4 regions of the Streptomyces sp. NPDC051041 genome follow, and region 2 is predicted to be linked to each of the others. Evidence: riboswitches for the same ligand, from Rfam matches in the RefSeq annotation. Region 2 holds a riboswitch; each other region holds the start of a gene.
The links. Region 2 has a riboswitch for cyclic di-AMP ahead of ACIBAI_RS12055 (transglycosylase family protein). Riboswitches for the same ligand answer to the same signal wherever they lie in the genome.

Region 1 (5,756 bases), on a different contig from region 2:
CCCTCGTACCGGACCGGCACCAGCCGGCGTCCTTCGTCTTCGGCGCGTTCGTCAACCACACCGGGTGGGGCAGCGAGGCGTACGTGGTGCTGCTGGGACTCCTGATGGCCCAGTACACCTTCACGGGCTACGACGCCTCCGCCCACATGACGGAGGAGACGCGCGACGCGTCCACGGCGGGCCCGCGGGGCATCGTCCGCTCCATCTGGACGTCGTGGATCGCCGGGTTCGCGCTCCTGCTGGGCTTCACCTTCGCCATCCAGTCCTACGAGGGCGCGCTGTCGTCCCCGACGGGCGCGCCGCCCGCGCAGATCCTGCTGGACGCGCTGGGCGCGACCGCCGGCAAGCTGCTGCTGCTCGTGGTGATCGGGGCGCAGCTGTTCTGCGGCATGGCGTCGGTGACGGCCAACAGCCGCATGATCTACGCCTTCTCGCGGGACGGGGCACTGCCGTTCTCCGCGGTGTGGCACACGGTCAGCCCCCGCACCCGCACGCCGGTGGCGGCGGTGTGGCTGGCGGCGGGCGGGGCGCTGGTGCTGGGCCTGCCCTACCTGATCAATGTCACGGCGTACGCGGCGGTGACGTCCATCGCCGTGATCGGCCTCTACATCGCCTACGCCGTCCCGACGCTGCTGCGGCTGCGCCGGGGAGCGGCGTTCGAGCGGGGGCCGTGGCACCTGGGCCGCTGGTCACGGGTGATCGGCGTGGTGGCGGTGACCTGGGTCGGGGTCATCACGGTCCTGTTCATGCTGCCCCAGGTCTCGCCGGTCACCCGGGAGACCTTCAACTACGCGCCGGTCGCCGTCCTGGTCGTCCTCGGCTTCGCCGCCACGTGGTGGGCGGCGTCGGCGCGGCACTGGTTCCTCAACCCGGAGCACGAGCGGACGCGGGCGCGGGAGGCGGGGCGGACGGCGGCCGCCGGGGAGGCGGGCCCGTAGGCGGGGCGGGCCGCCCGGCGTCGCCGCGGCCCGTCGCGTGCCCTCGGGGCGGGCGGTCCGGGCCTGTTCCGTCCGCCCGGCGCGGCCGTGTCTCCGATACCCGATCGGAGAGACGGCCGCATCCGGCTATGCTCGGGGTGGCGACATCGCCTGGGCCCTTAGCTCAATTGGCAGAGCAGTGGACTTTTAATCCATTGGTTGTGGGTTCGAGTCCCACAGGGCCTACCGGAGAGCCCCCACGCCGCACACCGCTGACGTGGGGGCTCGGCTTGTTCCGGCGCTGCGGTGACGGCCGGCCCGCCAGGGCGCCGGCCCGCCGTGCCGCTCCCTCCGGCAGCCGCCCGCGGCCCGCTGCGCCGGGCGCCTCCGCCCCACCGGTCCGGCGGACGATCCTCGCGCCGCCCCGGCCCGTCCTGCCCGGCGCGCCGCCCCGTACGTCACGGCCGCGGTGATCCCCGGCCGTTCGGCGGGACCGGTCGTCCGCGGCCGGTGTTCCGGCGCCCCGGACCGGGCGGGGAGGATGGAGCGGTGCAGGCGCGGCGTGCCCGCCGCCCGCCGGAGCCGCCGGCCCGGTGCGTCCCCCGGGCGCCGGGCGGCGGGGCGCGCGCCCGGCGCGCCGCTTTCCGGGGCGGGCCGCCGTACCGCCGGTGCAAGTCCGCTCGGAGTTCCGAACAGAGGAGAGAGGGCGCCTCGATGCCCCACCCGTACGTCCTGCTGTCCGCCGCCGTCTCCCTCGACGGCCACCTCGACGACGCCGGCCCCGAGCGGCTGCTGCTGTCCGGCCCGGCCGACCTCGACCGGGTCGACGAGGTGCGGGCGTCCGTCGACGCGATCCTGGTCGGCGCCGGCACGATCCGCGCCGACAACCCCCGCCTGCTGGTCAACTCGCCCGAGCGGCGCGCCGCCCGGGTCGCCGAGGGCAGGCCCGCCCACCCGCTCAAGGTCGCCGTCAGCGGCTCCGGCGACCTCGACCCGGCCGCGCAGTTCTGGCACACCGGCGGCGAGAAGATCCTCTACACGACCGATCAGGGCGCCGAACGGGCCCGGGCGCTCGGCATCGCGGCCGACGTCGTCCCGCTCGGCCCCGCACTCGACTGGCGGCGGCTGCTGAGCCACCTGCACGACGAACGCGGGGTGCGGCGGCTCATGGCCGAGGGCGGCGGGCAGGTCCACACCCAGTTGCTCACCCAGGGCCTCGCCGACGAACTCCAGCTGGTGCTGGCCCCGCTGCTGGTGGGCGACCCGGACGCGCCCCGGCTGTTCGGGCCCGGCGCCTACCAGCGCGGACGCCTGCGGCTGGTGGAGGCACGGCGGATCGAGGACGTCGTCCTCATGCGCTACGAACCCACCGCGCCCGGCACCGGCGCGACGGTGTCCGCCGCCGACCGGCACTGGCTGGCGCTCGCCTGCGAACTGGCCGACCGGTGCCCGCCGTCGCGGACGGCGTTCAGCGTCGGCGCGGTCGTCGTGGCCGCCGACGGCACGGAACTCGCCCGCGGCCACTCGCGGGAGGGCGGGGACGCGGTGGCGCACGCCGAGGAGGCCGCGCTGGCGAAGCTCGACCCGACGGACCCGCGGCTCGCCACCGCCACGGTGTACTCCAGCCTGGAGCCCTGCGCCCGCCGCGCGTCCCGGCCCGCGCCCTGCGCCCGGCTGATCCTCGACGCGGGGGTACGGCGGGTGGTCACGGCCTGGCGGGAGCCGGACACGTTCGTCCCGGACGCCGACGGCACCGGGGTGCTGACGGCGCACGGCGCGCAGGTCCTCGTCCTCCCGGAGTACGAGGACCGGGCCAAGGCCCCGAACCGCCACCTGCTGGGCTGAGGACCGCCGGGCCGCGGCACGCCCCGAGGGACCGGCGGCCCGGCCGCCACGCCGCCCCGGCACACCGGCCGGAACGGCCGGGCCGCCCCGGCACGGGCCGCGGAGGCCGGGCGGCGCGCCCGGACGAGGGGCGGCCCGCCGACCGCGTACGGCGGGTTCGAGCACGTGCCGCGCACCGCCTTCCCCCCCGCCTCGTCCGGAAGCCCCGGCCCGCGCGGGCCGCCCCCGGCGGACGGCCGGAAACCGCTGGTGGGAAGCGGGGCCGGGAACGCGTGTGCTTCCTGTCCTGCGCATGGCGTACACTGGAGACACAACGACGCGGGGTGGAGCAGCTCGGTAGCTCGCTGGGCTCATAACCCAGAGGTCGCAGGTTCAAATCCTGTCCCCGCTACTGAAGGCCGAAGGCCGGGATCCTCAAGGATCCCGGCCTTCGGCGCGTTCACCCGTCCGGCCCGCCCGACCCGCGAGCATCCGGCCGGCTTCACGGCCCTCCCTGCGAGCGCCCCGGCCGGGAAGGCCGGACGGACCGGGCCGGCCGGCGGGCGGGCGTACGCGGAACCGGGCGGCGCGGCACTCCGGGGCGGCGGGAGGGACGACAGGGCGCCCGCCGGTCCCGCGGAGGCCTTCGACCGCTGTCACGTCCCGTGACCGGGCGGCAGCCCTCCGCATAACAACTGACACAACGTCAGATCTGATGGTCCCTTCAGAGGTTTACCGATGTGCGGTCAACTCGCCCGGTTTTCGCCGGTCGTGGGCGATAATTCCCTGACGAAATCCTGAACGATCAAGGGGAACGGCTTGGAATCCGCACCCCCCGTCTATTAACGTTCGATAACGCAGCGCGGTCGTCCCAGCCGTCACAGAAGGCGGCTCCGTGCGCACGCGCCGAATCCCGCGAGGGAACCGGGGAACCACCACCTTGGGGTGAATCGAGCGGATGCCGCCGTGGAGACACGGTCGGTATACGCGCGTAGGAGACCTTCCCGCTCCGAACCCGTCAGCTAACCCGGTAGGCGGAGACGGAAGGAAAGGAGCGCGCCCACGTGGCGTCCAACCGGTCTGCTACGCAAGTCCCGCCCGTGCCGGGCCAGCGTGACATCGAGGTCTTCGGCTACGGCGGCCCCCGCACCGACGAGGGCCCGTGGGAGGAGTGGAACCCCACCGAGGAGTCCGTCCGCCCGGTACGCGGCCGGCACCGCGTCGCCAAGCAGCGCGGCGGCCTCGCCCGCAGCTCCACCGTCCTCGGCGTCGGCGTCATCGCGGCCGTCGGCGCGGGCGGCATGGCCAGCGCCAACACCGGCAAGCCCCCGGTGTCCATCTCCATGCCCGACCTGCCCTCCGTCGGCTCGCTGATCTCCGACGACGACGAGCAGGAGGAGGTCCCCGAGGCCTCCACCCCCCTCAGCACCCTCGGCGCCGACTCCGCCGACACCCCGCAGGGCGCCTCCGACGCCGGCGAGGCGCTGCGGGCCCGGATCATGGCGCAGGCCGAGCAGCAGCAGGACCAGATCGCGAGCAAGGCCGCCGCCGAGGCCGAGGCCGCCGCCGCGAAGGCCGCCGCGGAGGCCGCCGCCGAGGCGGAGAAGGAGGCCGAGGCCAAGGCCGCCGCCGCGAAGAAGAAGGCGGAGGAGGAGGCGAGGAAGAAGGCCGAGGCGGAGCGGCTGGCCGCGCTGGCCAAGCAGTACGCGCTGCCCACCTCCTCGTACACCCTCACCTCCACCTTCGGGCAGGCCGGTCCCTACTGGTCCTCCGGCTACCACACCGGCCTCGACTTCGCCGCGCCGACGGGCACGCTGATCAAGGCGGTGCACAGCGGCACGATCACCGCGGCCGGCTGGGACGGCTCCTACGGCTACAAGACGGTGCTCACCCTCGACGACGGAACCGAGATCTGGTACGCCCACCAGTCCTCCATCAGCGTCAGCGTCGGCCAGAAGGTCACCACCGGCGACGTCATCGGCCGCGTGGGCGCCACCGGCAACGTCACCGGCGCCCACCTCCACCTGGAGGTGCACTCCGGGAGCGGCGGCTCCGGGATCGACCCGCTGGCCTGGCTGCGGAGCAAGGGGCTGAACCCGTAAGCCCCGGGCCGCGGGGCGCGCGGTCGGGCGAGGTCTCGGACGTGCCGGGGCGGACGATGCGGAATGCGATCGTCCGCCGGGAGGGTTGACGTAGGACATGACTGTTCTGCGCACACTCGGCTCGTCCGACCTCGAAATCTTCCCGCTCTCCCTCGGCGGCAACGTCTTCGGCTGGACCGCCGACGAGGCCGCCTCCTTCGCCGTCCTCGACGCCTACACGGCCGCGGGCGGCAACTTCGTCGACACCGCCGACTCCTACTCGGCATGGGTCGAGGGCAACCGGGGCGGCGAGTCCGAGACCATCATCGGCAAGTGGATCAAGGCGCGCGGCAACCGGTCGGACGTCGTGATCGCCACCAAGGTCAGCCAGCACCCGGAGTACCCGGGCCTGACGGCCGCGAACATCAAGGCCGCCGCCGACGCCTCGCTGCGCCGCCTGGACACCGACTACATCGACCTCTACTACACCCACTTCGACAAGCCCGAGGTGCCGGTGGAGGAGATCATCGGCGCGCTCGACGAGCTGGTGAGGGCGGGCAAGGTGCGGTACATCGCCGCCTCCAACATCTCCGCCGACCGGCTGCGGGCCTCGCTGGAGTTCTCCGACCGGGAGGGCCTCGCCCGGTACGTGGCGCTCCAGCCGCACTACAACCTGGTCTCGCGCGACACCTACGAGGGCGAGCTGCGGGACCTCGCCGAGCGCAGCGGCCTGGCCGCCGTCCCCTACTACGCCCTCGCGTCCGGCTTCCTCACCGGCAAGTACCGGCCCGGCGCCGACGTCGACAGCCCGCGGGCGGGCGCCGCGGCGGAGCACCTCCGGACCGAGCGGGGCCGGAAGGTCCTCGCGGCCCTGGACGAGACCGCCGAGGCCCACGGGGTGGCGGTGGCCACGGTCGCCCTGGCCTGGCTGGCG
Region 2 (5,756 bases):
GGTTCGCGGGGCGGAACCGCGGGAAGGCGCTGCGGCCGGCGTACACCGCGGCGTCGTCGAGGATCTCCTCGATGCGCAGCAGCTGGTTGTACTTGGCGACGCGCTCGGAGCGGGCCGGGGCGCCGGTCTTGATCTGGCCGCAGTTGGTGGCGACGGCCAGGTCGGCGATGGTGACGTCCTCGGTCTCGCCGGAGCGGTGGGACATCATGCACTTGTAGCCGTTGCGCTGGGCCAGCTCGACGGCGTCCAGGGTCTCGGTCAGCGAGCCGATCTGGTTGACCTTGACCAGCAGGGCGTTGCCGGCGCCCTCGTCGATGCCGCGCTGGAGGCGCTCGGGGTTGGTGACGAACAGGTCGTCGCCGACGAGCTGGACCTTGTCACCGAGCTTGGCGGTGATGTCCTTCCAGCCGTCCCAGTCCTCCTCGCTCAGCGGGTCCTCGATGGAGACCAGCGGGTAGGCGTCGACCAGCTCCGCGTAGTACGCGGTCATCTCCTCGGCGGTGCGCTCCTTGCCCTCGAAGACGTAGCGGCCGTCCTTGTGGAACTCGGTGGCGGCGACGTCCAGGGCCAGGGCGATCTGCTCGCCGGGCTGGTAGCCGGCCTCCTTGATGGCCTCCAGGATGAGGTCGAGGGCCTCGCGGTTGGAGCCGAGGTTCGGGGCGAAGCCGCCCTCGTCGCCGAGGCCGGTGGACAGGCCCTTGGACTTCAGGACCTTCTTCAGGGTGTGGTAGACCTCGGCGCCCCAGCGCAGGGCCTCGGAGAAGGACTCCGCGCCGATCGGGGCGATCATGAACTCCTGGATGTCCACGTTGGAGTCGGCGTGCGCGCCGCCGTTCAGGATGTTCATCATCGGCACCGGCAGCAGGTGCGCGTTGGGGCCGCCCAGGTAGCGGAACAGCGGCAGGTCGCTGGCCTCGGAGGCGGCGTGGGCGACGGCCAGGGAGACGCCGAGGATGGCGTTGGCGCCGAGGGAGCCCTTGTTGTCGGTGGCGTCCAGGTCGAACATGGCCTGGTCGATCAGGCGCTGCTCGGTGGCGTCGTAGCCGACCAGCTCCGGGCCGATCTGCTCGATGACGGCCAGGACGGCCTTCTCGACGCCCTTGCCCTGGTAGCGGCTCGATTCGCCGTCGCGGAGCTCGATGGCCTCGAAGGCGCCCGTGGAGGCGCCGGACGGGACGGCGGCACGACCCGTGCTGCCGTCGTCGAGGCCGACCTCGACCTCGACCGTGGGGTTGCCTCGGGAGTCCAGGATTTCCCGGGCTACGACGACGTCGATGGACGGCACGAGCATCTCCTTCTTGGAATGTGACGCGGGTTGGCAGGACCGTGACGGCTCCGCGAGTGAACCGTGGTGGCTCTGCGAGACGAGCCTAACCGGCTCGGGGCGATCGGCCAGCCGGTCACCCCTTTCACGGGGGAACCGGGAGTGAATTGTTTCCCAACGGAACAAAGAGGTCAACGGGCGGCCGTCTCCCCGTCCCGCGCCCGTACGCCCCCATCCCGCGCAAAAGCCCCGCCCCGGTGCGTACGGGGGAACACGCACCGGGGCGGGGAGCCCGTGGGGACGGGGGGACGGCCCTCACGGGGCTTCCATGACGGAGGACCCGGATGTGAGGGCGCTGCGGCGGGTCCGGGAGCCGCCTCTTACTTCAGGTGCAGCTGCTGGCCCGGGTAGATGAGGTCGGCGTCCTCGACGATGTCCTTGTTCAGCTCGAACAGCTTCGCCCAGCCGCCCCGGACGTCGTGCTCCGCGGCGATCGAGCTGAGGGTGTCGCCCTCGACGACCTTGTACTCGCCGTCGCCCTTCTTGACCTTCTCGCCGGTCGGGGTGGTGACGGTCTTCTGGGCGGCCGGGCGCTCGGCGGAGCGGGAGGCCGGCTGCTCGGTGGAGCGGGTGGTGGTCCCGCTGCTCTGCGAGGAGCCGCCCGAGGCGCCGTCGGAGGCCCCGCTGGACGAGCCGTTCGAGGAGGCACCGCTGGACGAACCGCTCGAGGAGGAACCGCTGGACGAACCGCTCGACGCGGAGCCGCCGGTGTACGCGGCGCCCGACAGGTTCTTGCCGCAGACCGGCCAGGCGCCCTTGCCCTGGCCCGCGAGGACCTTCTCGGCGATCTCGATCTGCTGCGCCTTGGTGGCCTGGTCGGCGGTGGCGGCGTACGCCGTGCCGCCGTACGCGGCCCAGGTGGAGGCGGAGAACTGCAGACCGCCGTAGTAGCCGTTGCCGGTGTTGATGGACCAGTTGCCGCCGGACTCGCACTGGGCGACGGCGTCCCACTCGGAGGCGGTGGCAGCGGAGGCCGTGCCGGACGCCATCAGCGGGGCGGCGACGGCTGCGCCGGTCACACCGGCGATGGCGATGGCGCGGGTGGCCTTGTTCGGACGGCGGTGCTTGCCCTTGCCGGAAAACAGCATGGTTGGATCCCCTCACCGACGCCTGCGAGGTGAGCTGTCGGGTTCGGGCCGGTCGAGTTGCCCGGCCGCGTCCCTCGCGGGACACGGCTTCACCCCTAGCCGGTTCCGACCTCAACTGCCGGTCCCGGCGCCTACCTTGGTTCCCCCGCTCCTGCCCACGGCGCTTGACGCGACGACTGTTCCCGGGCGGCCGCTGGCAGGATTCGGCGTTGCGGCAGCCGGGGCCCGCGGTGGCGAGCGGTCACGACCGTAGGCAGGCGCACCGCGGAATTTCAAAGACGATCAGGGCTTCTGAGATCTATCTCTCACTGCGCTTATATGCGACATTCAGCGGGAAACCCGACGCCAACTAGCGTCGCCCTCCGCCCGGTTCGGCCCCGATCTCGAGCGTCTGACCGGGGACGATGGCGTTCGGGTCGGCGCCGACGACGTCCCTGTTGCCGTCGTACAGGGCGCGCCATCCGCCTTGCAGGTCAAGGGAGTCGGCGATGGTCCAGAGGGTGTCGCCGGAACGGACGGTGTACGAGCCGTCGACGTCCTCGCGCGCGGCGTCGTCGCCGCGGGAGGCGTGCCGGCCGGAGGAGGCGCTCCCGCGCTCCTCGACCGCCTCCTCGTCGGCGCTGGGGCCGCGGTGGCGGCCGGTGCCGGCGGATCCGGTGTCGACCAGGTAGGAAGTGCCCACACTCTGTCCCGAGTTGTCCGCTTCGTCACTCTCGGGGGCGACGCTGGGCGAACCACCATCTTCCCGGACATCCGCGGATGTCCCGGACTCGGCGGATCCGTCCTTCGCGTTTGACGCATCGTCGGGAGCGGCGGACGGGGACGCCGGGACCGAAGGCGAGGAGGAGGAAGAGGAGGAGTCGGGAGACGTTTCGGGGGACGCCTCATGGGATGTTTCAGGCGAGTCGGACGAGTCACCCGAACCGGACTGCTCCGAGGAGTCCTTCGCCCCTTCGGCGTCTTCCGAGCCGGCCGGGCCCTCCGAACCGGCCGGACTTCCCGATTCCGCCGGGCTCGTCGGCCCTGCCGTGTTCCCGTAGTCCGCGGAACCGCCGGAGTCCCCGCCGGCCGGCTTCCCGTCCGCCGCGCCGGCGCCGGCGGACGCCGGGTCGTCCACGAGCCCGGCGAGCAGGCCGCACGTCGGCCACGCGGCGATGCCCTGGTCGGCGAGCATCTTCTCGGCGACGGATATCTGCTGGGACCGGCTGGCCTGGTCGGCGCTGGCCGCGTACGCCAGACCGCCGTACTTCTCCCAGTCCTCCTGGGACAACTGCAGGCCGCCGTAGTAGCCGTTGCCGGAGTTCTCGCTCCAGGCGCCGCCGGTCGCGCACTCGGCGACCCGGTCCCAGGCCGCGCCGTCGGCCGCGCTGGCGCCGGAGGCCCCGAGGAGCGGGATCGCGATGGCGGAGCCGGTCACTCCGGCGGCGACGACGAGGGCCGGAGCCTGGCGGGGGCGGCGGTGACGACCGTTCCCGGAGAGCATACGGGGACCTTTCCCGAGACAGCACGGACGGCGCGGCGGAGCGCACTCGGCGCCGCGCTGATGGGTGAACGTATCCGCAGGAGATCGCTTGTCACAAGTTCATGCCGCGCAGATCACGTGAAGATCACAGTCTTGAGAGCGTGTCACGTTTGCGCCGGCACGCAGCGGTCGTCGCGCCGTCACGCCGTGTCGGTCACGGCCCGCCGGGCGCGTCCGGCTCCGTGGCCGGCCCGGCGTGCCGTACGGGGGTGAAGGCGACCGGCAGCGTGCGCAGGCCCCGCATGATGAGCCCGCCGCGCCAGCGCAGTTCGGCCGGGTCCACCGCGAGCCGCAGGTCGGGCAGGCGGGTGAGGAGCGTGGCGAGCGCGGTCCGGCCCTCCAGGCGGGCGAGCGGGGCGCCGAGGCAGTAGTGGATGCCGTGGCCGTATCCGAGGTGCTGGTTGTCCCGGCGGCCGAGGTCGAGCACGTCGGGGTCGGCGAACCGCTCCGGGTCCCGGTCGGCGGCGGCGAGGACGACGAGGACGGGGTCGCCGGGGGCGATGTCCTGTCCGCCGAGGGTGAGCGGCCGCGTGGCGAACCGCCAGGTGGCGAGTTCGACGGGCCCGTCGTAGCGCAGGAGTTCCTCGACGCCGGTGGCGAGCAGGCCGGATTCGCCCGCGGCGAGGGACTTCTGCAGCAGCTCCCGCTGGTCGGGGTGGGTGAGCAGGGCGTAGGTGCCGTTGCCGATCAGGTTCACGGTGGTCTCGAAGCCGGCGAACAGCAGGATGAACGCCATCGCCGCGGCCTCGTTCTCGGTGAGGTGCTCGCCGTGGTCGGAGGCGCGGATGAGACCGGAGATGAGGTCCTCCCCGGGACCCGGCTCGGGGGGCAGGGCTTCGCGTTTGCGATGGATGAGGTCGGCGAGGTAGCCGCGCATCTTCTTCACCGACCGGGCGACCCCGCCCCGGGGGCCGCCCTGGTGGCGGATCATCATGCCCGCCCAGTCACGGAAGTCGTCCTGGTCCTCGCGGGGGACGCCGAGCATGTCGCAGATGGCGTAGATGGGCAGGGGGAAGGCGAACTCGTGGATGAGGTCGGCCTCGCCGTTCCCGGCGAACCGGTCGATGAGGCGGTCGGCGAGTTCCTGCACGCGGGGGGCGAACTCGGCGACGCGGCGGGGCGTGAAGGCCTTGCTGACCAGGCGGCGCAGCCGGGTGTGGTCCGGCGGGTCGATGTTGAGCAGGTGGGTCATCAGCTCGGCCTTCCGCTCACCGGGGATGCCCGTCTTGCCCTTGGCGTGGGCGGGCTCGTCGTGGTGCGCGGGGTTCTTGCTGAGCCGCTGGTCGGCGAGGGCCTGCCTGGCGTCGGCGTAGCGGGTGACCAGCCAGGCCTCGACCCCGCTGGGGAGCCTGGTGCGGTGCACGGGGGCGTGTTCGCGCAGCCAGGCGTAGGCGGGGTAGGGGTCGGCGGCGAACTCCCAGGTGAAGAGGGCGGGGGGTTCGGGGGCGGCGCTGTCGGGGACGGGCTGGTCGGTCACTCCTCGACGGTAACCGGCCCGCCGGCGTCCCCCGCGCGCCGGCCGGACCCGCGGCGGACCGCGCGCAGCGCCTCGCGGACGTCCGGCAGCGGCCGGGTCCGCTCCTCCAGCCCGCGGACGGCCGGCTCAGCTGGGGTCGCCGTGCTCCTTGTCCGTCCGCCCCTCCCGCTCCCTGATCGCGTCGCGGTACGCCCGCGCCGCCGCCCGCAGGGCCGCCTCCGGGTCCACGCCCGCCGCCTCGGCGCGGACCGCCAGGGCCAGCAGCTCGTAGCCGATGCCCTCGACGTGGGGCAGGGGGACCTCCAGGCCCGCGGTGCGCACCCGGGAGGCCAGTTTGGCCGCGAG
Region 3 (5,756 bases), on a different contig from region 2:
CGAGCGGCCGGTCGGTTCGAGGTCGAGCTCCAGGCGGACGACGCCGTCCTCGAAGCTGCGCTTCTGGGTGTACCCGGCGTCCGTGAACACCTTGATCATCTTGGTGTTGGCGGGCAGCACCTCGGCGGCGAAGCGGCGGATGCCGCGCTCCCGGGCGACGGCGGCGATGTGTTCGAGGAGGGCGGAGGCGACGCCGCGGCCCTGGTGGGCGTCCTGGACCAGGAAGGCGACCTCGGCCGTCTCGGACGGGGCGGGGCCGGCCGCGGACGGGTGGGCCGGGGCCGGCACGGCCGCGCCGTCGGCGCCGATCCGGTCGTAGCGTACGGTGGCGATGAACTCGCCGCCGACCGTGGCCGCGAGTCCCACCCGGTCCACGAAGTCGTGGTGCGTGAAGCGGTGGACGTCCTTGGCGGACAGGCGGGGGTAGGGCGCGAAGAAGCGGTAGTACTTCGACTCGTCCGACACCTGCTCGTAGAAGCTGACCAGCCGGTCCGCGTCGTCGACGGTGATGGGGCGGATGCGCGCGGTGCCGCCGTCGCGCAGCACCACGTCGGCCTCCCAGTGGGCGGGGTACTCGTGCCGGTCCGGCGAGGTCTGCATGGGCCCCAGCGTAAGGCTCGCGTCCGGCGACGGCGCGGGGCAGGCTGTGGGGGACGGAGGTTCGGGCCGAGGCCGCGGCCCGAACGCCGCCCCGGAGGGACGCGCGTCCCTCCGGGCATGCTTCACGATATGGGAAACTGGTCTAGACAACCCTGAACACCGAAGGGCAGCAACACATGGCTGAGCGCCGCGTCAACGTCGGCTGGGCCGAGGGCCTCCACGCCCGCCCCGCCTCCATCTTCGTCCGAGCCGCCACGGCCGCAGGCGTCCCGGTGACGATCGCCAAGGCAGGCGGCACCCCCGTCAACGCGGCCTCCATGCTGGCCGTCCTGAGCCTGGGCGCCCAGGGCGGCGAGGAGATCGTCCTCGCGTCGGACGCCGAGGGCGCCGACGCCGCCCTGGACCGGCTGGCGAAGCTGGTCTCCGAGGGCCTGGAGGAGCTCCCCGAGACCGTCTGACGCCCCTGCGCGGCTGAACCGGCGCGGTTTTCGCGGGGCCGGCCGCGCACGGTCGGATTTCCGGTCGGCGGCGGGGACGCCGTCGATTCCGGGACGCCGTCCCACACCCCCGAAGGGCTCGTCCGAATTACCGGGCGAGCCCTTCTGATTTTCCACTTCCGGGCAGCAGGAAAAATCCCCCCGGATTTCCTGCTCTTTGTATACGGCCTCCTTGTTAATGCCGCAGGCTCGGCATGTTTACGGGAGGTTGCGAATTCCTCACACGCTCCGGGCGGTCCGCGCCCGGGGCGAACCGCAGCCGGTGCGCGGCGGCCGCGCGCTCGTTGTGCAGCGCCGTCAGCGCCCGCGCGCGTTCGCTGTCGCCGCGCGCCACGGCGTCCACGATCGCCCCGTGCTCCGCCCAGGTCTCCACGGGGCCGGCGGGCGCCTGCACGGTGTACATCCAGGCGATCTTGTGGCGCAGCTGGGTCAGCGTCGCGGTCAGCGCGGGGCTGCCGGAAGCCTGGGCGAGCGTCTCGTGGAACCAGCCGCCCAGGGAGCGCAGGTCCTCGCCGCCGCCCCGGCGGGCGCGCTCCTGGCCGATCCTCACCAGGCCGCGCAGCACCTTCAGATGGGCCTCGGTGCGCCGCTGGGCGGCCCGGGAGGCGCCGAGCGGCTCCAGGAGCCCGCGCATCTCCAGCAGGTCGGCGGCCTCCTGCTCGGTGGGTTCCGCGACGCACGCGCCCGCGTGCCGCCGGGTCACCACGAAGCCCTCGGCCTCCAGGGTGCGCAGGGCCTCGCGCACGGGGACGCGCGAGACGCCGTAGCGGCGTGCGAGAACTTCCTCGGTGAGGCGGCTGCCGCGCTCGTGGACACCCGCGACGATGTCGTCCCGGATGGCCGTGCACACCGAGTGCGCCGGAATACGCATGACCGACCTCCGCCTTAATCCCCGTGAAACGCCGACGATGGACGCGTGTTCCGTGACTCTATTGCAATGAGCCGGAATTTCCGACGGCGGCCCGGAAATCATGGATATTTTTTGGACATCCGGCCGTACGGAACGCCGAAAGCCCCGGCTCGGGGAGCCGGGGCCGCGGGAGACGCAACCGTCCGCCGCCGGACGCCCACGGGAGCGTGCGGCGCCGGGCCTCGCGCGCGGGGCGGACCCCGTGCACGGGGGCGTGCGGCGTCAGAGGTCCACGCCGTGCGAGCGGAGGTAGGCGACCGGGTCGATGTCGGAGCCGTACCCGGCGGCCGTGCGGGCCTCGAAGTGCAGGTGCGGCCCGGTGACGTTGCCGGTCGCGCCGGACAGGCCGATCCGCTGGCCCGGGAGCACCGTCTGGCCCACCGAGACGCCGATGGACGACAGGTGGCCGTACTGGGTGTACGTGCCGTCGTGCATCCTGATCACGATCTGGTTGCCGTACGCGCCGCCCCAGCCGGCCTCGACGACGGTGCCGGCGCCGACCGCCTGGACGGGGGTGCCGCCGGCCGCGTGGAAGTCGACGCCGGTGTGGGTGCCGGAGGACCAGACGGCGCCGCCGGCCCGGTAGCCGGTGGAGACGTAGGAGCCGGCGATGGGCGGCACGTAGGTGTCCAGACGCTTGCGCTCGGCCTCGCGGGCGGCGCGCTCCTTGGCCTCGCGCGCCTTCTTCGCCGCCTCGGCCGCCTCCTTGCGCGCGATCTGGGCGGCCCGCTTCTCGGCGGCGGCCTCCTCGGCGGCCTGCTTCTGGGCGGCGGCCTGGGCCTCGATCTGGGCGGCCATGGAGTCCCCGAGGGCGAGGACGGGGGTGAGGCCGGTCTGCTCGGCGGCGGGCCCGGCGGCGAGGGCGGGGGCCGCGGCGGCGCCGATGACGCCGGTGGTGGTGAGGGCCGCGACGCCCGCCGCGCGGGCGGTGGTGCGGTGCGGCCGGCCGGAACGGCGGTGCCTCCCGGTGGCGCGGGTGAACGCCATGAAGTGCGCTGGTCCTTTCCTTCCCTCTCGCCTGCCGGGTTAGCTGACGGGTTCGGAGCAGGAAGGTCTCCTACGGGCCCCCTCGCGTTCGCGCGGGCGCCCGATTCACCCCGGGGGGACTGCTGGTCCCCTCCGGCCGCGGAGGCGGCGGGAGGAGGGTGGGTCCCCGGCTCCCCCGGCTCGCGCCGTACGGGGATTCGGCGATGGCTGCCCGCTGCCGCGGGTGCGGCGCACTGCCTGACGGACAGCCCGGAAGACGTTAAACGCGCCGGCTTCCGAACCCCAAACACGACGCGGGTTTTGTAGCGCATCCCACAGGCCGGACAGGCAACCTCCGCCCCGATCCGGACATATCCCTACATAAGGGAGCCCTGGTGACGTATCCGCCGCCAGGGCTCCCGCGCGCGCGTGCCGCTACTCGGCGGACACCACGGTGACCTCACCGATGCCGAGGGCCTCCACCGGCTCCTTGATCTGCGCCGCGTCGCCGACGAGGACGGTCACCAGGCGGTCCACCGGGAAGGCGTTCACGACCGCCGCGGTGGCCTCCACGGTGCCGGTCTCGGCGAGCCGGCGGTACAGCGCGGCCTGGTAGTCGTCGGGCAGGTGCTGCTCGACCTGGTCGGCCAGGGTGGCGGCGACGGCCGCCGCGGTCTCGTACTTCAGCGGCGCCACGCCCACCAGGTTCTGCACGGCGACGTCGCGCTCGGCGTCGGTGAGCCCCTCCTCGGCGAGCGTGCGCAGCACCGTCCACAGGTCCCGCAGGGCGGGCCCGGTGTTCGGGGTGTCCACGGAGCCGCTGATGGCGAGCATCGCGGCGCCGGTGCCCTCCGGGGAGGACCTGAGGACCTGCCCGAACGCCCGCACGCCGTAGGTGTAGCCCTTCTCCTCGCGCAGGACGCGGTCCAGGCGGGAGGTGAGGGTGCCGCCGAGGCAGTACGTGCCGAGCACCTGCGCGGGCCACACGCCATCGTGCCGGTCCGGGCCGGTGCGGCCGATCAGCAGCTGCGTCTGGACGGCGCCGGGGCGGTCCACGATGACGACCCGGCCGGTGTCGTCGGCGATCACCGGGGGCACCGGCCGCGGCTCGGCCGGGGAGCCGGTCCACGCGCCGAGCGTGTCGCCGAGCAGCGCGTCGAGGTCGATGCCGGTGAGGTCGCCGACGACCACGGCGGTGGCCGTGGCGGGGCGGACGTGCTTCTCGTAGAAGGCGCGGACGGCCGCGGAGTCGATGTTCGCGACCGTCTCCTCGGTGCCCTGGCGCGGGCGCGACATGCGCGAACTCGCCGGGAACAGCTCCCTGGAGAGCTCCTTGGCGGCCCGGCGGGCGGGGTTGGCCAGCTCGTGCGGGATCTCGTCGAGCCGGTTGCGCACCAGCCGCTCCACCTCGCCGTCCGCGAACGCGGGCGCCCTGAGGGCGTCGGCGACCAGCCCGAGCGCCTTGGCCAGGCGGGAGGCCGGCACCTCCAGGCTCAGGCGTACGCCGGGGTGGTCGGCGTGCGTGTCGAGGGTGGCGCCGCAGCGCTCCAGCTCGGCGGCGAACTCCTCGGCGGAGTGCTTGTCGGTGCCCTCGGCGAAGGCCCGCGCCATGATCGTGGCGACGCCGTCGAGGCCGGCCGGCTCGGCGTCCAGGGGGGCGTCGAGGAGGACCTCGACGGCGACGACCTGCTGGCCGGGGCGGTGGCAGCGCAGGACCGTCAGGCCGTTGCCGAGCGTCCCGCGCGTGGGGGCCGGGAACGCCCAGGGCCTGGGCTCGCCTCCCTCGGGCCGGGGGTGGAACTCCATCGTGGCGAGCTCGGTCACTTCGCCGCCTCCTCGTTGTCGTCGGTGGCCGCGGCGTCCGCTTCCCCGGCCTCGGTGGCGATCGGCTCGTAGACGAGCACCGCGCGGTTGTCGGGGCGCAGGCGGGCCTTGGCCACCTCCTGGACCTCCTCCGCCGTCACCTCCAGCACGCGCTGGACGGCGGTCAGGGCGAGCTGGGGGTCGCCGAAGAGGACCGCGTACCGGCACAGCTCGTCGGCGCGGCCCGCGACCGTGCCGAGCCGGTCCAGCCACTCGCGCTCCAGCTGGGCCTGGGCGCGCTCCATCTCCTCGGCCGTGGGGCCCTCCTCGGCGAACCGGGCGAGCTCCTCGTCGACGGCGGCCTCGATGACGGGCACCTCGACGTCACCGGACGTCTTCACGTCCAGCCAGCCCATCGAGGGCGCCCCGGCCAGCCGCAGCAGGCCGAACCCGGCGGCCACCGCCGTGCGGTCGCGCCGGACGAGCCGGTTGTACAGGCGGGAGGACTCGCCGCCGCCCAGGACGGTGAGCGCCAGGTCGGCCGCGTCGCACGCGCGCGTGCCGTCGTGCGGCAGGCGGTAGGCCGCCATCAGGGCGCGCGCCGGGACCTCCTCCTCGACGACCTCGCGCAGCTGCCGGCCGATGATGTCGGGCAGCGAGCCGTCCCGGGGCTCCGGCTTGCCGTCGTGGGCCGGGATGGAGCCGAAGTACTTCTCGACCCAGGCGAGCGTCTGCTCGGGGTCGATGTCGCCGACGACCGACAGCACCGCGTTGTTCGGCGCGTAGTACGTGCGGAAGAACTGGCGGGCGTCCTCCAGGGTCGCCGCGTCCAGGTCGGCCATCGAGCCGATCGGGGTGTGGTGGTAGGGGTGGCCCTCCGGGTAGGCCAGGGCGGTCAGCCGCTCGAAGGCCGTGCCGTAGGGGACGTTGTCGTAGCGCTGGCGGCGCTCGTTCTTGACGACGTCCCGCTGGTTCTCCAT
Region 4 (5,756 bases), on a different contig from region 2:
TGCGGATGCGCGCCATGCGCTCCCCGCTCGGGTCCACACCGAAGGCCGCGGGCCGCAGCGCGCTGACCCCCGAGTTCAGGGAACGGAAACCGGCCACGGTACCTCCAGGTGGGGTCGATCAGGCCCTCCATTATGGCCGCCCCCGTCGGCCCGCCGGTCCGCTTCGCCGTTCCCGCCGCTGCCGCGTCCGGGCCGCCCGCGCGGTGTCCGTGAGGGCGCCCGCGCGAGGCGCCGCGGCGGCCGCTTCCCCGGCGGGCCCGCCGGGCGGCAGCGCCGGCCGGGCGCGGGGCCGTACCGTCCGCGCCCGGCCGGCGACACGGCTCGCGCGACGGCCCGCCGAAACGGCCGCGGGCCGGGAGTCCTCCGCCCCCGGAGCCGGAGGTCTCCGCTCGGTGAGGACCTGGAAGGCCGGACCGCGCGTCCTGCGCCCCGGGGCCGGGGGTCTGCGGGCGGGTCACGGGCCCGGGAGACCCCGGGCCGCCCCGCCCCTGCTCAGCCCCGGCTCAGGCCACCGAAGCGATCCGCATCCTGATGTCCTCCAGCGCCAGCCGCCCCTTCGCCGTCACCCGGTCCCCGGACGACTCCCCGCGCAGCCGGCGCCCGATCCACGGCACCAGGTAGTCGCGCGCCCACTGCACGTCGTCCCGGCGGATCTCCAGGGTGCCGCGCGGCGGCAGCGGCGGCCAGGGCTGCTCCGGGTCGGCCGGCACCTCCAGGCCGAGGACCTGTCCGGCGCGCAGCGCCACGCGCGTGTGCCCCTCGGGCGACAGGTGCAGCCGGTCGGCGTCCCAGGCCCTGCGGTCCTGGACGCTCCGGAGCGACCACAGGTCGAGCACCGGACAGCCGTACCGGTCGGCGATGGCCCGCACGTGCCCGTTGTACGTGGCGATCTTGCCCCGCAGATGCTTGAGCACGGGCACCCCGCGGGTGTCGAAGCCGGTCGTCACCATGACGGTGCCGGCCGCCTCGGTGAGCGCGGCGACCGCTCGTTCGAAGCGCTCGGCCACGTCGTCCGGGTCGGTGCCGGGCCGGATGATGTCGTTGCCCCCCGCGCAGAACGAGACCAGGTCCGGTGCCAGTTCGACGGCCCGCGGCACCTGGTCCGCCACGATCTGGTCGAGCAGTTTGCCGCGTACGGCGAGGTTGGTGTAGGTGAAGTCGCCTTCCGGCCTGAGGTCCGCGAGCAGCACGGCGAGCCGGTCGGCCCAGCCGACGAACGCCCCGTCGGGGCCGGGGTCGCCGACGCCCTCGGTGAAGCTGTCCCCCACCGCAACGTACGACCCGATCACTGATCTGCTGTCACTCTTCGAATCGTCTGCCACATGACCATGATTCACCGCGGAATGTGACCTACGCGACCGTAAGGAGGGGTTGACGGTCGGTGAGATAAGCCACTCCTAAAGTGTTGGCCAACTCCGGAATAGGGCTTCGTCCAGGGGCGTTGGCGCCCCGGACCCGCTGCTTCCGGGGCGCGGCGGCCGGACCCGGGGACCGAAAGGCCGAAGGCCGGACCCGGGGATCGGGGTCCGGCCTTCGGCGGCTCGTCGGGCAGGCGGTGCCGGCCGGCGTCAGATGGAGACGCCGTGCGAGCGGAGGTAGGCCACCGGGTCCACGTCCGAGCCGTAGTTCGGCGTGGTGCGGATCTCGAAGTGCAGGTGCGGCCCGGTCACGTTGCCGGTCGCGCCGGACAGGCCGACCTGCTGACCGGCGGTCACGGTCTGACCGGTCGAGACCGAGAGCGAGGACAGGTGGGCGTACTGGGCGTAGTGGCCGTCGTCGAGCTTGATGACGACCTGGTTGCCGTACGCGCCGCCCCAGCCCGCGGAGACGACCGTGCCCGCGGCCACCGCCTTGAGGGAGGTGCCGGTCGGGACGACGAAGTCGACACCGGTGTGGTAGCCGCTGGACCACATGCTGCCGGCCACGCGGTAGGCGGTGCCGACGCCGGCGCCGCTCACCGGGAGGGTGTAGCCGCTGGAGGCGTTCGTGGTGCCGGCGGACTGCCCGGCGGCCGCGTCCTGCTCGGGGGACGCCTCCGACGAGGGCTTCGACGAGGCGGACTGCGTGGACTCGGAGGGCTGCGCGGGCTGCGCCGACGGCTTCGCCGCGGAGGACTCGGGGGACTCCGACCGGGAGGAGGACTCGGCGGCGCTCGTCGCGGCCTTCTTGCCGAGCGCGAGCTTCAGGCCGGGATGGATCAGCGACGGGTCGTCGCCGACGGCCTCGCGGTTGTCCGCGTACAGCTTCTTCCAGCCGCCGCTGACGTTCTCCTCGTCGGCGATCTTCGAGAGGTAGTCGCCGGCCTTCACGGTGTAGGTCCGCGTGCCCGTGTCCTTGTCCGCGGTCGTCTTCCCGGCGGCCGGCAGGGACTGGACGGCCTTTTCCGGAACGGACTGGGCGGGCGCGGCGTGGGCACCCGTGGCTCCCAGGAGCGGGAGGGCGAGCGCGGCGCCGCCGGTTCCGGCGACGGCGATGGAACGGGTGAAACGCTGGGTCTTGCTGCGGCGGTGCTTACCCTTCGCGGGCATGGCGCATTCCTCTCCGGCGCCTGCGAGGTGAGCTGTCGGGTGCGGACTGGAGATGTCCGGTCGCGCCGAGGGGCGCGGCTTTACCCCAAGCCTGGTCCGGGAACCGGAACAGGCAGTCGTACCTGTGGGTCCCCCGCTCCTGCCGTACACGGGTGGGTGGGTGTGCGGGCTCCGGTCGGCGGCAGGATTCGGCGTCCGTCCGGATCGGTGGCGAACGTAAGCGACCAGGACGCACAGGGACAAGCGAAGGTTGCGCGGAATTGCGGATCAACTTGATCCACTACTGGAATTCCCGGTCACCCTCCGTCGATTTCGGCATCGTTTCCTTTCCCGAAATCCCTTGTGGACCATGCGAATTACGTGAACATGACGGGCAACGGACGGTCACGGGTATGACGCTCCTCACGTGACGCCGCTCCAGCTCCCCTCAGCACAGGGGGAGTTACAACAAAAGCATCAATCCGGACAGAAGGGTCAGAGGCGACGCAAGTGGATGACCGTCGCATCGAGGTCGCCCCGCAACCCGGTCCGCAGACCGTGGTGCAGCAGCACCGCCCCCCGGTGCACTTCGCCCGTTTCACGGCATTCGTACGACGCTGTCGGGTCGAGGCCACGCAGCCGGAGCGCCGGGACGGGCTCGCCGTGGTGCTGCGCCTGGAGCCAGGCGAGGACGGCGGTCTCGTCGCCGAGCACGTACTGCACGGCACTCAGGCCGCCCCGGGGCGGCCTGAGCCGGTGGAGCTCCCCGCGCTGCACCAGGGGCCGGATCTCCTTGTAGCGGCTCACCCACTCCCGGGCCTCGGCGAGCTCCTCCCCGGTCCACTTCGTGAGGTCGCCGCCGATGCCGAGCACCCCGGCCATGGCGCTCACGAACCGGAACCGCAAGGAGCTCTTCCGGCCGTTGAGCATGGCGTTCGGGCTGTCGGTGACCCAGGCGGCCATCACGCGGGCCGGGTGGATCTGGCTGAAGCCCTCCTGGATGGCGAGCCGGTCGAGCGGGTCGGTGTTGTCCGAGGTCCACACCTGGTCGGTGCGGGCGAGCACGCCGAGGTCGATCCGGCCGCCGCCGCCCGAGCAGGACTCGAAGGCGACCCCCGGGTGGGCCGCCCGCAGCCGGTCCAGCAGCGCGTACAGGGCGCGCACATGGTCGACCCACAGCCGCTGCGGGTACGGGTCGCCGGGCCAGCCCGCGTCGGTGAAGCAGCGGTTGAAGTCCCACTTGACGTAGTCGATCGGGGCGCTGGAGAGGAGCCCGTCGAGCTGCTCCCACAGGTACTCCCGGACGTCCTCGCGGGCGAGGTTGAGGACGAGCTGATGGCGGAACTCCGTCCGTCTGCGGCCCTTCTGGTGCTGCACCCAGTCCGGGTGGGCGCGGTACAGGTCGCTGTCCGGGTTGACCATCTCGGGCTCGACCCAGATGCCGAACCGCATGCCGAGGCCGTGCACGTACGCGGCGAGCGGGGCCAGGCCGCGGGGAAAGCGCTCGGGGTTGGGCGTCCAGTCGCCGAGGCCGGCCCGGTCTCCGGTGCGCGCGCCGAACCAGCCGTCGTCGACCACGAACAGTTCGACGCCCAGCTCCGCGGCCCGCCGCGCGAGCGCCCGCTGCTGCTCCTCGGAGATGTCGAACCCGGTGGCCTCCCAGGAGTTGTACAGCACCGGCCGGTCCCGGTCCGCGTCCGGGACGACGTACGCGCGCTGGTAGGCGTGCCAGGCGCGGCTCGCGCCGCCGAAGCCGCCGTCGCTCCACAGGCCGGCGAAGACGGGTGTGGTGAAGGTCTCCCCGGCGGCCAGCCGCAGCAGGCCGGAGTCGTCGTGGCCGGCGCCGCCGGTGATCTGCACCCGAGCGTCCGGGAGCCGGGCGACACAGATCCGCCAGGAGCCCGACCAGCCGAGCGCGCAGCCGTAGACCTCGCCGCGCTCCTCGGTGGCGTCGGTGTCGAGCGCGACCCACGGCAGGTGCTGGTGCCCGGTGTGGCCGCGGCGGCTGCCGATGACCTGCTCGCCGTGGGCGAGCGGGAAGCGGGCGAGCCGGGACTCCGCGGCCCAGCGGCCGTGCAGCTGGGACAGCCGCCAGCCGTCGCGGTCGGGCAGGGTCCAGGTGGCGGAGTCGGCGCGCAGCAGCTCGACCGCCGGGCCCCGGTTCTCCAGGGTCACCCAGCGCTCCACGACGTCGCCCCGCATGCGGTAGTGCAGCGTGACGCCCAGTCCGCCGTCGCGGAACAGCAGCCGCAGTTCGCCGCCGTCGCTCTCGTCCCGCTCGAAGGCCCATTCGGTGCCGCGCCGCTCCCCGGTGCGCACGGCGAGGGCGGGCCGGACGAAGCGGGGACCGCCCTCGACCGGGTACTCCTCGCGTCCGTCGAGCGGGGACTCGAAGGGCCAGTAGTCCGGCAGCGGGCGCACGGCGAGCGCCTCGGCGTCGGCGAGGGCGATCCTCGGGCCCCAGTGCAGGTGCACGAGTTCGTCGCGTGCGGTGAGGTGGAGGGCGTAGCTGCTGGCCGGCCCGGAGAGGACCCAGGTACGGCCGGTTTCCGAGATCTCCAGCATGCAGCCCCCCGAGCACGAACGGATCCACCCACGTCCCGACATCATCGAGGGCTGTCCGCTGGTTCGGCAACGCCTGTGGACAACCCGTGGCGCCGGGAAGCCATGGCGTATCGTCGAGTGGCGCCCGCCGACGAGCCGCGTCGGCGGGAGGGAGTGGGAGGAGTCCCCCGTGACGCAGCAGGTCCCGTCGACCGAGCCCGAACTGGCCGGCGTGCGCAACTTCCGTGACGTGGGCGGACTGCCGACCGTGGACGGCCGCCGGGTGCGGCACGGGGTGCTGTTCCGCAGCGGCCACCTCGCGCACGCGACCGCGGCGGACGCCGCCTTCCTCGCCTCCCTGGGCCTGCACACGATCTTCGACTTCCGCAACGCGGCCGACCAGAAGCTGGAGGGGCCGGACATCGAGCTGCCGGGCGTGCGCAACGTGAACCTGCCGCTGACCGACCCGGCCGACGGCGCCGAGTTCTGGCGGATGGTCCGCGACGGCGACCTCGACCAGCTGCGGGAGATCCTGGCCGACGGCAGGGCCGAGCAGCGGATGATCACCTCGTACCGCACGATCGTCAAGGAGCGCACCGCCGAGCACTCCCGGGTGCTGCACGCGCTCGCCGAGGACAGCGTGCCCGCGCTGATGCACTGCGCGGCCGGCAAGGACCGCGCGGGCCTGTCCGTCGCGGTGACGCT

Region 1: it holds a riboswitch for cyclic di-AMP, as region 2 does, so the genes downstream of both, ACIBAI_RS24165 (M23 family metallopeptidase) here and ACIBAI_RS12055 (transglycosylase family protein) in region 2, are expected to answer to the same signal.
Region 3: it holds a riboswitch for cyclic di-AMP, as region 2 does, so the genes downstream of both, ACIBAI_RS14570 (M23 family metallopeptidase) here and ACIBAI_RS12055 (transglycosylase family protein) in region 2, are expected to answer to the same signal.
Region 4: it holds a riboswitch for cyclic di-AMP, as region 2 does, so the genes downstream of both, ACIBAI_RS17955 (peptidoglycan DD-metalloendopeptidase family protein) here and ACIBAI_RS12055 (transglycosylase family protein) in region 2, are expected to answer to the same signal.

Annotation. Positions count from the first base shown of each region.
Region 1 covers NZ_JBITFM010000018.1:112,224-117,979, forward strand. The annotation lists gene ACIBAI_RS24145 (amino acid permease) at 1-938, shown strand, start outside; tRNA gene ACIBAI_RS24150 (tRNA-Lys) at 1,091-1,163, shown strand; gene ACIBAI_RS24155 (dihydrofolate reductase family protein) at 1,632-2,762, shown strand; tRNA gene ACIBAI_RS24160 (tRNA-Met) at 3,080-3,153, shown strand; cyclic di-AMP (ydaO/yuaA leader) riboswitch at 3,636-3,793, shown strand; gene ACIBAI_RS24165 (M23 family metallopeptidase) at 3,806-4,843, shown strand; gene ACIBAI_RS24170 (aldo/keto reductase) at 4,941-5,756, shown strand, end outside.
Region 2 covers NZ_JBITFM010000005.1:307,439-313,194, reverse strand. The annotation lists gene eno (phosphopyruvate hydratase) at 1-1,285, opposite strand, end outside; gene ACIBAI_RS12055 (transglycosylase family protein) at 1,645-2,412, opposite strand; cyclic di-AMP (ydaO/yuaA leader) riboswitch at 2,417-2,585, opposite strand; gene ACIBAI_RS12050 (transglycosylase family protein) at 2,762-3,895, opposite strand; gene ACIBAI_RS12045 (cytochrome P450) at 4,089-5,411, opposite strand; gene ACIBAI_RS12040 (nucleoside triphosphate pyrophosphohydrolase) at 5,538-5,756, opposite strand, start outside.
Region 3 covers NZ_JBITFM010000007.1:106,829-112,584, reverse strand. The annotation lists gene ACIBAI_RS14585 (GNAT family N-acetyltransferase) at 1-600, opposite strand, end outside; gene ACIBAI_RS14580 (HPr family phosphocarrier protein) at 777-1,058, shown strand; gene ACIBAI_RS14575 (GntR family transcriptional regulator) at 1,273-1,968, opposite strand; gene ACIBAI_RS14570 (M23 family metallopeptidase) at 2,230-2,994, opposite strand; cyclic di-AMP (ydaO/yuaA leader) riboswitch at 3,008-3,207, opposite strand; gene ACIBAI_RS14565 (M16 family metallopeptidase) at 3,409-4,797, opposite strand; gene ACIBAI_RS14560 (M16 family metallopeptidase) at 4,794-5,756, opposite strand, start outside.
Region 4 covers NZ_JBITFM010000010.1:100,635-106,390, reverse strand. The annotation lists gene ACIBAI_RS17965 (MBL fold metallo-hydrolase) at 1-97, opposite strand, end outside; gene ACIBAI_RS17960 (SGNH/GDSL hydrolase family protein) at 504-1,289, opposite strand; gene ACIBAI_RS17955 (peptidoglycan DD-metalloendopeptidase family protein) at 1,569-2,528, opposite strand; cyclic di-AMP (ydaO/yuaA leader) riboswitch at 2,533-2,697, opposite strand; gene ACIBAI_RS17950 (alpha-galactosidase) at 3,003-5,072, opposite strand; gene ACIBAI_RS17945 (tyrosine-protein phosphatase) at 5,242-5,756, shown strand, end outside.